DNA from 3 places in the Thermodesulfatator indicus DSM 15286 genome. Region 3 is predicted to be linked to each of the others. Evidence: riboswitches for the same ligand, from Rfam matches in the RefSeq annotation. Region 3 holds a riboswitch; each other region holds the start of a gene.
What was found. A riboswitch is a leader RNA that binds a small molecule or an ion and turns the genes downstream of it on or off. The one in region 3 is predicted to bind cobalamin.
Positions count from the first base shown of each region.

Region 1 (3,306 bases), 470 kb from region 3:
TTTAGAAATGATGTTAAAGCTGGCTAAAGAAATAAACGTAGCCGAAGAAACAATTAATATCTTAGCTGAAGGACAAACCGCGAGGTTTTTTTTAGAAACTTTAAAAGAGAAATCACCAGAAGCTTTGCCCCTTTGGGCGGAAAAATTAACTCTAAAAGCCGTAAAAGAAGCCAGACAAATGGCCAACCGAAAAGTTTTTATTCGAGGCATATTGTTTGATTTTTCAGGAAAACCTCTAGCCTGGGTGGAACACTAAAATTGGGGAGCAAGGTATTGGGGCTTCACCTCAGACCCCCAATAACTAAGCCGAAATCCAGGTTTAAATTTTTCTACCTCCTACAATGAAGAGGGTAAAATAAGGGAGCTTTTTGTTCTTTAAAGATAATGCATCAGGATAAACTTTTTCCTCAGGCATGGAACAACAGGAAATCCCTTTAACTTTATCTAGAAGGTCTTTTTCTTTTAAGGCGTTGTAAATATCTTTTGAAGAACGATAAACCTTGTAAAGGATTATAGAGTTTACCTGCCCGCCAAATTTTCTTATTATTTGGCCTCCTTTTGCACCAGAAGCAAATAATACAGTTTCATCTCCTTCGGCCAGACTTAAATTGAGCCTGGCTGCAGCCGCTTGCGCCGCGGTTATACCAGGCACCAATTCTATTTCAACTTCAGGAGCGAGCTTTCTTATCTCCCGGGCCAGATAAACAAAAGTTGAATAAAAACTCGGATCTCCCATAGTGAGAAAGGCTACATCTCCTTCAGCTAGTGCTTTTAACACAGTCTTGGCATTATCCTTCCAGGCTCTTGAAAGCGCATTTTCATCGTAGGTCATGGGAAAGCTTAAAGGTTTAAGCTCTTTTCCTTCTGGAACATGCGAAGAAACTACTTTCGCTGCCAAGGAATAGGCGTTTTTGCTTGAACTGGCAACAAAAATGGTCTTAGCGCTATTTAATACTTTGAGAGCCTTAAGGGTAAGTAGGTCCGGATCACCCGGACCTGCCCCCACACCGTAGAGCTTAGGCATGGCTAGAATTTTTCAATAATTTCAAGATATCTCTTAATGCCTTCAATAAAGATTTCATTTACTTCTGGGTACATACCAAGGCCTTTGTAATAAGTCTTGCCATTTATAACAGTGGTTACGCACTGGGCCTTTTTGCCGGCTTTTTCTAGCTCAGCCCGCCAAGAATCTTCTTCACCGAAGATGTCGTTCATAACGTGGTCACCTGCCACATACATAATAGGAATAAACTTCACTTTTTCCCCAGGATAAGAAATGGCTTTTTTAAGAATGCTTTCAGCATCAGGAACCCCTTCTACAGTGGCTACCACTACATTTGGAAAGTGGTTATTCAAAATCCAATCAAGTCCCAGATAAGTTATATTAGCCGTATCACAAGTAACATCGGTTCCGTGAGCAGCAAGAATATTTATTCCTTCTTCTGGCTTTAAAAATTCTTTGGAAAGGACGTTTAACACTTCGTAAATGGTCTCCCAGCGGGTAAAAAGAGGTTCTCCTACAACTATACGGAGACCTGGGAAGTTCTCACAAATGTTAAGAACTTCTTTGTATTCGATGCCAGGGAAGATGTGAAGTGGTTGGACCACAACTTGGCGATAACCTTCCGCTTCGAGTTTCGCCAATACTTCTTGAAGGCTGTAAAGCCTTTTATGCAAGCGCTTTTTGGCATAAATTTTGTTCATTTTTGCTCTGATGATATCAGAAGTAAACGCCCAGCGGATTTCATAACCCGGAAGTTCATGACGAAGCTGCTTGTCAAACAAATCAAAAGTAACCTGTGCCTTTGTTGAAGTACCAAAAGCGGCAATGACAATGGCTGGCTTCTCCTTAAGCGGTGGGTGTTTCATCTTGAAAATTTGAGCGAAAGCAGAACCACCCCAAAAAAGAACTAATGCCAAACAAATAACCGTTGAAATTTTGTGTAACATATGACCCCTCCTTTGATAAAATTTTTGGAGGGGCTTGCGAGGCGGGCCGTCGGGAAGACTAATCCCGAACGGGGCAGGAAGCCTCGAAGCCCCGTCCTAGCATGCCCTAGGCCGGTCTCCCGGCTTCCGGATCATCCTACTCACCGCGCCTTCCCAGGGCCTTTGGCCTTTCGGCCTTAAGCCCCAGTGGCCTGTCGCCCAATTGGGCCTAGCGGCTTTCGTCCCCGGTTACGGTTGCGGGCCAGCGCCGGATTTTCACCGGACTTCCCGTTTAACCCCGCCCCAACTCTGTTTGTTGTAGCGGGGCACCTAGGGCAAGAAAATTAATTAGCAAAACTCGCTTTTCTTTTCAAGAAAAATTTGGGGACAGGCAAATTTGAGTTAGAATTTTCGTGAAAAATTTGGGGACAGGCAAAATGAAAAAATGTTTTTTAATTAGCCTTATATTCTGGTGGACTTTTTTAGGGGCTACACAGGCTAACGCTTTAAGAATCGTTGTTCTCTACCCAGGGGCCAGTCAGATTATTAAAGCATTGGGCATAGAAGATGAGGTCGTTGGCGTAACTCGCCACGACCATTTCTTCCCTAAAGCTACTAAAGTAGGCTCTCATTTACGCCCTAACCTGGAGTTAATAAAAGCTTTGCGTCCTGATGTTTTAATAGTGGGCTCTAAACGGGCCTTCCCTGATGAATTGGCGGGCCGGTTTGACGCTAAAGTCTATCGTTACGACCCGCGCACGCTCGATGAAATCCTTAAATGTATCAAAGACCTTGGGAACATCCTTGGCAGAGAGGAAAAAGCCCGTCAATTAATAGTCAAGCTCTCGGCTAAACTTACACAGGTAAAGCCTTTACCCTATCAACCCAAAGTTATATACGAAATAACAAGCCTACCTTTAAAGGTAGCTGGGCAAAAAAGTATCGTCACGGACATAATTCGTGCAGCTGGAGGTATAAACCCTGTAAACGTGCAAAAAAAACACGTTCTCATTTCCCCAGAAAAAATTATAGCCCTTTCTCCTGATTTTTATCTGTATCAAGAAGGCCCAATGAACCGAAACCCTGTTCCTCCTAAAGAACGTCCTTATTTTAAGAGTTTATCAGCGGTAGTGGTAAAAGTTCCCGAAATTGAATTTGCAAGACCTGGCCTTAATTCTTTTGACGCTGTAATTAAGCTTAACAGTTTATTCTGGAAACATTATCGGCCTACTAAATAAATACCATCAAAGTTAGGGTCTTTGGGGCGCAAAAGTTTAGTAGGAAGGCCTATTAAACGGCTCAAAAAACTTTCGGTAACTTCTTCTGGGGTTAAATCTCCCATAAGCATTCCATTTTCCAAGAAAAGTAGCCGGTCAA
Region 1 covers NC_015681.1:1,977,688-1,980,993, reverse strand. The annotation lists gene THEIN_RS09715 (cobalt-precorrin-5B (C(1))-methyltransferase) at 1-256, shown strand, start outside; gene cobI (precorrin-2 C(20)-methyltransferase) at 320-1,024, opposite strand; gene THEIN_RS09705 (sirohydrochlorin cobaltochelatase) at 1,027-1,950, opposite strand; cobalamin riboswitch at 2,043-2,278, opposite strand; gene THEIN_RS09700 (ABC transporter substrate-binding protein) at 2,367-3,167, shown strand; gene THEIN_RS09695 (ABC transporter ATP-binding protein) at 3,149-3,306, opposite strand, start outside.
Region 1: another riboswitch for cobalamin. It lies ahead of THEIN_RS09705 (sirohydrochlorin cobaltochelatase); the one in region 3 lies ahead of THEIN_RS07310 (dihydropteroate synthase).

Region 2 (3,306 bases), 570 kb from region 3:
GTCTGTCATATCAAAATAAAGCCTGTCCTTAAATTTGTTGTAAAAATAAGTTACATCAAAGCTTGCTTTTCTGTCCCACGCGTAAAAAGTAACCCCGGCGTCGTAACCCCAGGATTTTTCAGGCTTTAAATCTTGATTTCCGGAGGTGGGGTCATAAAGCTGGTAAAGTCCGGGGGTGCGAAACCCTGTGCCGTAACTGGCATGAATTTTCACCGCTTCAATCGGAAAGACTGCGCCTGCTACGCGGTAAGTTACCTTGCTTCCTGCGGTTTCATGCTTGGTATAGCGAAGGCCAAGGTTAGCCACCCACTTATCTCCGGCAAAGGCTAACTGGGCAAAAGGGGCCCACTCGTGGGCACTTTTATCTAAATCTCCAAACGGAGAAGTAATGTCTGCCCATTCTTTTTGCCAGTCAAGCCCGGCTATCACCTTGGCTATTTCGTTTACCTGATAATTGCCCTGCCAGGAAAGACGCAAAAGACGTCCTTTATACTTACCTCTTGCGCCTTCATTGATTTTTCTCTTGCTAGTGGTGTAAGCCAGATCAAAGTTTTGTTTAAATTTTTCGGTGGTCTTCCAGGTAATGTAAGATTTTATAAAACCTAATTGATCGTTTTGTTTTTTATCCAGTCCCGACCATGTATCATCAAGTTCGTGAGAAGCAGCGGACACCAGAAGCGAAGCCCCGCCTTTTACTTTCTCTGAGAAGGCGTGGTTAACACTTAAATTCAGGTTCCCGTTGTGGTAGGCATCACGGTCAGGCTCGCTAACGGTTTTGCTTATACCCTTGCTATCTTTTTTGCTAAAGCTAAAGGCAAGGTCTGTCTTTTCCGTTAGGCGGTAAAGGGATAGCCCTTCCCTAAAAGTGGTGTAAGAGCCGTACTCACCGTAAACTTCGCCGCCGGACCGGCGGGCCTTTTTAGTGATGATGTTTATGGCTCCCGCCATGGCATTTGAGCCGTAAAGCACGCTCTGTGGCCCGCGGACGATTTCTATGCGGTCAATCTGGTCCACACTCAAATGCGGAAGCATCCAGGAAAAGTCACCCTTACCCAAACCTGAAGGATCATAAACAGGCACTCCGTCAATTAAAACTACGGTCTGCCCGTTGTCTGCTCCGCGCACGGATATAGAAGCCGTGCCACCAAAGCCGTTTTGAAGAATTTGGACCCCTAAAGCCTCTCTCAGAGCGTCGGCAAGGCTTTCAATTCCTTGCTCTTTGAGTTCTTCGGCCGTAATAACGGTAACGCTGCTGGCTATCTTTTCAACCGGTTCAGGAGTCCTCGTAGCAGTTACTATCACTTCACCTAGCTCAGCGGCTTCCTCGGCATGCGCACCCGAAAAAGCCAGAAACACACCACACACGGCAAACCAGAGCACCAGACAAAAAGACCACAGACGACTTTTCATAACGCTCCCTCCTTCAATTAATTTTTGTTTTTGAAGAAGGGAGCTTCGGGGAAGGTTTCCGAAAGGGTAGGGTACAGCAAGCCCTTTTCGGAAACGGAGCAGGAAGCCCCGAAGCTCCGCTTCCTTAAAAGGCTTCGGGCCGGTCTCCCGGCTTCCGGATCATCCTACTCACCGCGCCTTCCCAGGGCCTTCGGCCTTTTGGCCTTAAGCCCCAGTGGCCTGTCGCCCTAGTGGGTCTAGCGGCTTTCGTCCCCGGTTACGGTTGCGGGCCAGCGCCGGACTTTCACCGGACTTCCCGTTTACCCCGTATCTGGGCACCCGAAGCCATCAAAGTAAATTATGATTTAAAATATTTTTCCTGTTCACGTCAACTAAAATTGTATTATCTTTTATTCTGGATTTTCCAAAGTTTTTTTCTACCTCCTCCTTTTAAAGGCGGGGCGGATACCCCGCCTTTAAAAGGTTTTCCTAAATCCTACTTGACCATTGAAGGTGAAAAGTGAAGGTAAAAAGCGCGGTTGTAAGGTTAAGCGGGAATCTTAGTTAAAAAATGGCCTGGATTAATCACCATAAGCGTACCAGGCGGCGCAGGTGCCCTCACTTGAGACCATACAAGGGCCCTTAGGAGTCTCAGGGGTGCAGACTTTGGCAAAGAGCTTACATTCAGGCGGGGTAGCCCTTCCACAAATTATCTCGCCACAGAGGCAGCCTGGTGCTTCTTTGGCAGGTGGTAGCTCAACGGGAAGATTCTTATGGGCGTCAAAGGCGGCGTATTTTTCTTTCAAGCGTAAACCACTTTGGGGAATAAGGCCAAGCCCACGCCAGGCAACATCACAGGGTTCAAAGACCTGTCTGATAAGATTTTTGCCCATAGGATTACCTTCCCAGGTAACGGCCTCACGATAAGCAATTTCTACTTCAGCCCGACCTTCGGCAATTTGTTTGGCCAGAAGATATATGCCGCGCATAATCTGTTGGGCTTCAAAGCCGGCTACCACCGCGGGAAGCCCGAATTCTTTAGCTACAAATTCAAAATAGCTAGCTCCAGTTATGGTGGAAACATGACCTGGAAGTATCAGGCCATCTAGAGCAAGCTCGCCTGAACCTAAAAGTGCTCTCATGGCCTCAGGCATGGTGCGATGACTTACGGCCACCAAAAAGTTAGTTAGCTTTTCTTTGTAGGCCTCTAGCACGGCAATGGCCACAGCTGGAGCGGTGGTCTCAAAACCTACCGCCGCTAAGACTACCTTGTGAGAAGGGTTCTCTTTGGCCAATTTTACCGCGTCAAGCGGAGAGTAAATAATTTTTACATTCGCACCGCGGGCCCTGGCTTCTTTTAAAGAGCCACTGCTTCCTGGAACGCGAATCATGTCTCCAAAAGTGGCTAGAATTACGTCATCTCGCCTAGCTACAGCGATGAGATAATCTATCTCTTCCTGAGGGGTTACACACACCGGGCAGCCTGGACCAGAAATAAGGGTTAGTTTTTCAGAGAAAAGACTTTTTAGGCCATAACGGAATATGTTTACTGTGTGTGTACCACACACTTCCATGAGACGAACAGGCCTAGGCAAAAGCTCTTCAATACGGCTGGCTATTTCTCTTAAAGAAGTCATACCACAAGTTTAATCTAAAGGTCTTGTTTTTAAAATAGCCAAAGCCTCCTCTGGAAGCTTTTTAGCTGGTTGGCCTAAAAGTTCTTTAAGTCTTAATGCATTGGGTACGGCCCAGCCCAAAGAATCATTATCAAAATAAATATAACCAGGTTTGCCCCAGGCCTTAAGTTTTTCAGCCCAACTAACTAATTCTCCTTCGGTATAACACGAGCGGTATAGCACACGCGAGCCATGAAGCCGTAGATAAACGAAGTCAGCTGTAAGAACTTCCACCAGAGAC
Region 2 covers NC_015681.1:2,077,227-2,080,532, forward strand. The annotation lists gene THEIN_RS10250 (TonB-dependent receptor plug domain-containing protein) at 1-1,410, opposite strand, end outside; cobalamin riboswitch at 1,531-1,747, opposite strand; gene hypD (hydrogenase formation protein HypD) at 1,971-3,026, opposite strand; gene THEIN_RS10270 (DUF72 domain-containing protein) at 3,036-3,306, opposite strand, start outside.
Region 2: another riboswitch for cobalamin. It lies ahead of THEIN_RS10250 (TonB-dependent receptor plug domain-containing protein); the one in region 3 lies ahead of THEIN_RS07310 (dihydropteroate synthase).

Region 3 (3,306 bases):
GGACAGGCGAAACTAATTTCGCCTGTCCCTAAGTTCCTAAGTTGTTTTTATTTAATTTCCTAGTTAATCTATAGAAAAATAGAAATTCGGATAAAACAGTTTGTTCTGTTAATATTTTTAGAAAAAAGTCGCCGAAGAAAAACAAGAGCTCATAAGCGGCTGTGGTGATCTAAAATTTAGTCATGATGAATAACTGGTTAACTCTTTATTTAAAAAACCTCTTTTTCATCACCGCTGATATAGCTCCTTATTTTCTGTTTGGTTTATTAATAGCTGGGTTTATCAAAATACTCTTGCCCAAAGAAAAACTCTCTAAACATCTAGGGGCCCGAAATTTTGGATCTATATTTAAAGCTGCAGCCTTAGGAGTCCCTCTTCCACTTTGTTCTTGTAGCGTGATCCCCGTAGCCATTTTGCTGGCTAGACACGGTGCTGGACTTCCTGCTGTAGTAGCCTTTTTAGTGGCCACACCCCAAACCAGTATTGACGCCCTTTTTATTACTTTTGGGCTTTTTGGGGTGTCTTTTGCGTTAGTTTATGCCTTAGCCGCTTTAGCAGCAGGAATTATAGCTGGAACTATTTCTTTTTTTCTCCTTAAAGAGCCAGCTGTCTCGCTAGAAAAAGGTTTTAAAAATGCTTGCTGTCCTAGTGAAAAAACAACAAAAACTCCTTTGGCTGTATTGCGTTTTGCTTTTATAGAATTAATGCTTGACCTCAACAGACCCCTTCTGTTGGGACTTTTGCTAGCCGCTTTACTCGTTACTCTGCTACCTCCTGGTTTTTTAGGCCAAAAAATTCCTCCTGGCCCTATCCAATATTTATTTATGTTGGTAGCAGGAATCCCTCTTTACATGTGTTCTACAGGCTCTTTACCTTTGGCTTACTCTTTTTATTTACAGGGTTTTTCTCCTGGGAGTTTATTGGTCTTTTTAATGAGCGGGCCTGCTACCAATACCACCTCTTTGGTTATTATACGTAAGCTTTTTGGCGGAAAAACTTTTCTTGTTTACGCCTTATCTTTGGTGGGTATTTCTTTGCTGGCAGGCATTCTTTTGGATTTTTCTCTTACTAAATTTACTTTCCGCCCACCGCAAACAGAAAAAGAAGAGCTTTCCTGGTTTAAAGTAATAGCCGCTGTATTTCTTATAGGTCTAATGGTATTTCACTTTATAAAGGACCGTTCTCCAAGTTGAAAGACCTAATTGCTCCCTGTCAAGGAGCTTTTTAAAAAATTTCAAAGTTAGTAATAATTTTTTCTCTCTTTTTGGAAATAAACTTTTTTAACCTTTGGCCAGCTTCGTCTATAAATTTTTTTGAGCCAATAATGAGGCTTTCCGTGAAGTAGCGTGACCTATAAGTAAATTCTTTGGCTTTGCTGAAATTTTCAGGTTCCCCGATCCCACCTTTTCCGTAAACAAATTCCCGGTATTGCCTGAAACGCTCCTTTTCTGACTTGTTGGCGTAAGACGTAAGGCCTAGGTCAAGCGACAAGAATTTTTCGCCTGTCCCCACTCTTGCCCTGTATCCTAACGAGCACCAGCGATAGTCTTCCGGCTTTTCCACAATCCCCGCTCGTACCGGGTTTAGTTCTATGTAGGCCAGGCAATTAAGCAGAGCCTCACCAGTCTCAATAATTACGGACTTAAAGCGGTCATTCCAGAAATAACCCTTCCGGTCATGCTTTCGGTTATACCAGCGTGAGAACCTTTGCTTTATATCCTGCACGTAGCGGGAAAGGCTGGCCAGACGTTTGCGCCACTTGGCGATTAGTTCTTCATAAATGAAAACCTTACGTTTCCCTTGGTAATAGAGCTTGATGCGGCGGGCAACTTCTTCGTCAGAGAACTGATCCTCAGGCAGCATGCGGCAGAGGAGGTGGAAGTGGTTACCCATGATGGCAAAGCCATAGACTCGAACAAAATAAACCTGTGAGAGCCAGCGTATAAGGTCAAGCAGGTAGTCTTTTTCTTCGGGCCCAAGCACATTGTGGCCAGGTAAAGCGGTGCGCGAGATAACATGATAAGCCGCCTTGGGGTGGTTGGTAAGTAAACGAGGGATTCTTGGCATGATCATACCTCCTGAAAATTTTTTCGCCTGTCCCTCTTATCGGAACATTTTCGGCTGAAGTGAAATTTTTTGCCTGTCCCTTTTTGTTGACTAATAAACTAGTTGTGATTTAATTTTTTTAAGTTAGGCTCTGGGTGCCTTTGATGGGATAATCGGGAAGTCCGGTGAAAGTCCGGCGCTGGCCCGCAACCGTAACCGGGGACGAAAGCCGCTAGGCCCATTTGGGCGACTAGCCACTGGGGCTTAAGGCCATAAGGCCGAAGGCCCTGGGAAGGCGCGGCGAGTAGGATGATCCGGAAGCCGGGAGACCGGCCCAGGGCTTAAAATTGTAGGGCTTCGAGGCTTAAGGCCCTGCAAGGGATTACTGTCCCTTTTGCGCCTCCTCGAAAGCCTCCTGCTAAAAACTAAATTAAAGGAGGGATTTTATGAGTCAGACGGTAGTTTGTATTGCAGAGTCCATTAACATTATGGGGAAACGCACCGGTCAGGCCATGCGGGATAGAAACCCCGGCCCTATCCAGGAGATGGCCAAGGAAGAAACCGAACTAGGCGCCGATTACCTTGACTTAAACATCGGTCCGGCCAAAAAAGACGGCCCGGATCTAGCCGCCTGGATCGTCAAAGTGGTAGAAGAAGTGGTTGACACTCCCATTTCCCTTGACACCACCAACCCTGAGGCCATGATCGCTGGCATTAAGGCCTCAAAGAATCCCTCGCGCGTGCTCATGAACTCTATCTCGGCCCAGCCTGAGCGCATGGAAAAGCTAATTCCCTTTGCTGCGGAAGTGGGTTGCGATGTCGTAGCCCTTCTCTGGGGGCCAGAGGGTATGCCACGAGACGCCAACGAGCGGGCGGCCATGGCCGTTGACCTTATCATGGCCTTAAACGAGGCTGGTATCCCCAACGAAAAGATCTGGGTTGACCCCATCGGCACCCCCATCACCCTTGGGGCCGACCAGATTCTTGAAGGCTTAAATTTCCTTGCCATGCTTCCAGACATTGCCCCCGGATGCAAGAGCACCATAGGGCTTTCAAACGTCTCAAACGGAGTACCGCATCACCTGCGCTGTTATCTTGACCGGGTGTATTTAATGATGCTCATGAAGTACAACATTTACTCGGCGATTTTGAACATTTACGACAAAGAGCTGGTGGAGATAGCCAAAGGCAAGCATCCAGATTGGGTAAAGCTGGTACACGACATGATGGACGGAGACGAGCCGGATCCAAGTAAGCTTT
Region 3 covers NC_015681.1:1,506,897-1,510,202, reverse strand. The annotation lists gene THEIN_RS07320 (permease) at 183-1,193, shown strand; gene THEIN_RS07315 (transposase) at 1,225-2,067, opposite strand; cobalamin riboswitch at 2,183-2,398, shown strand; gene THEIN_RS07310 (dihydropteroate synthase) at 2,493-3,306, shown strand, end outside.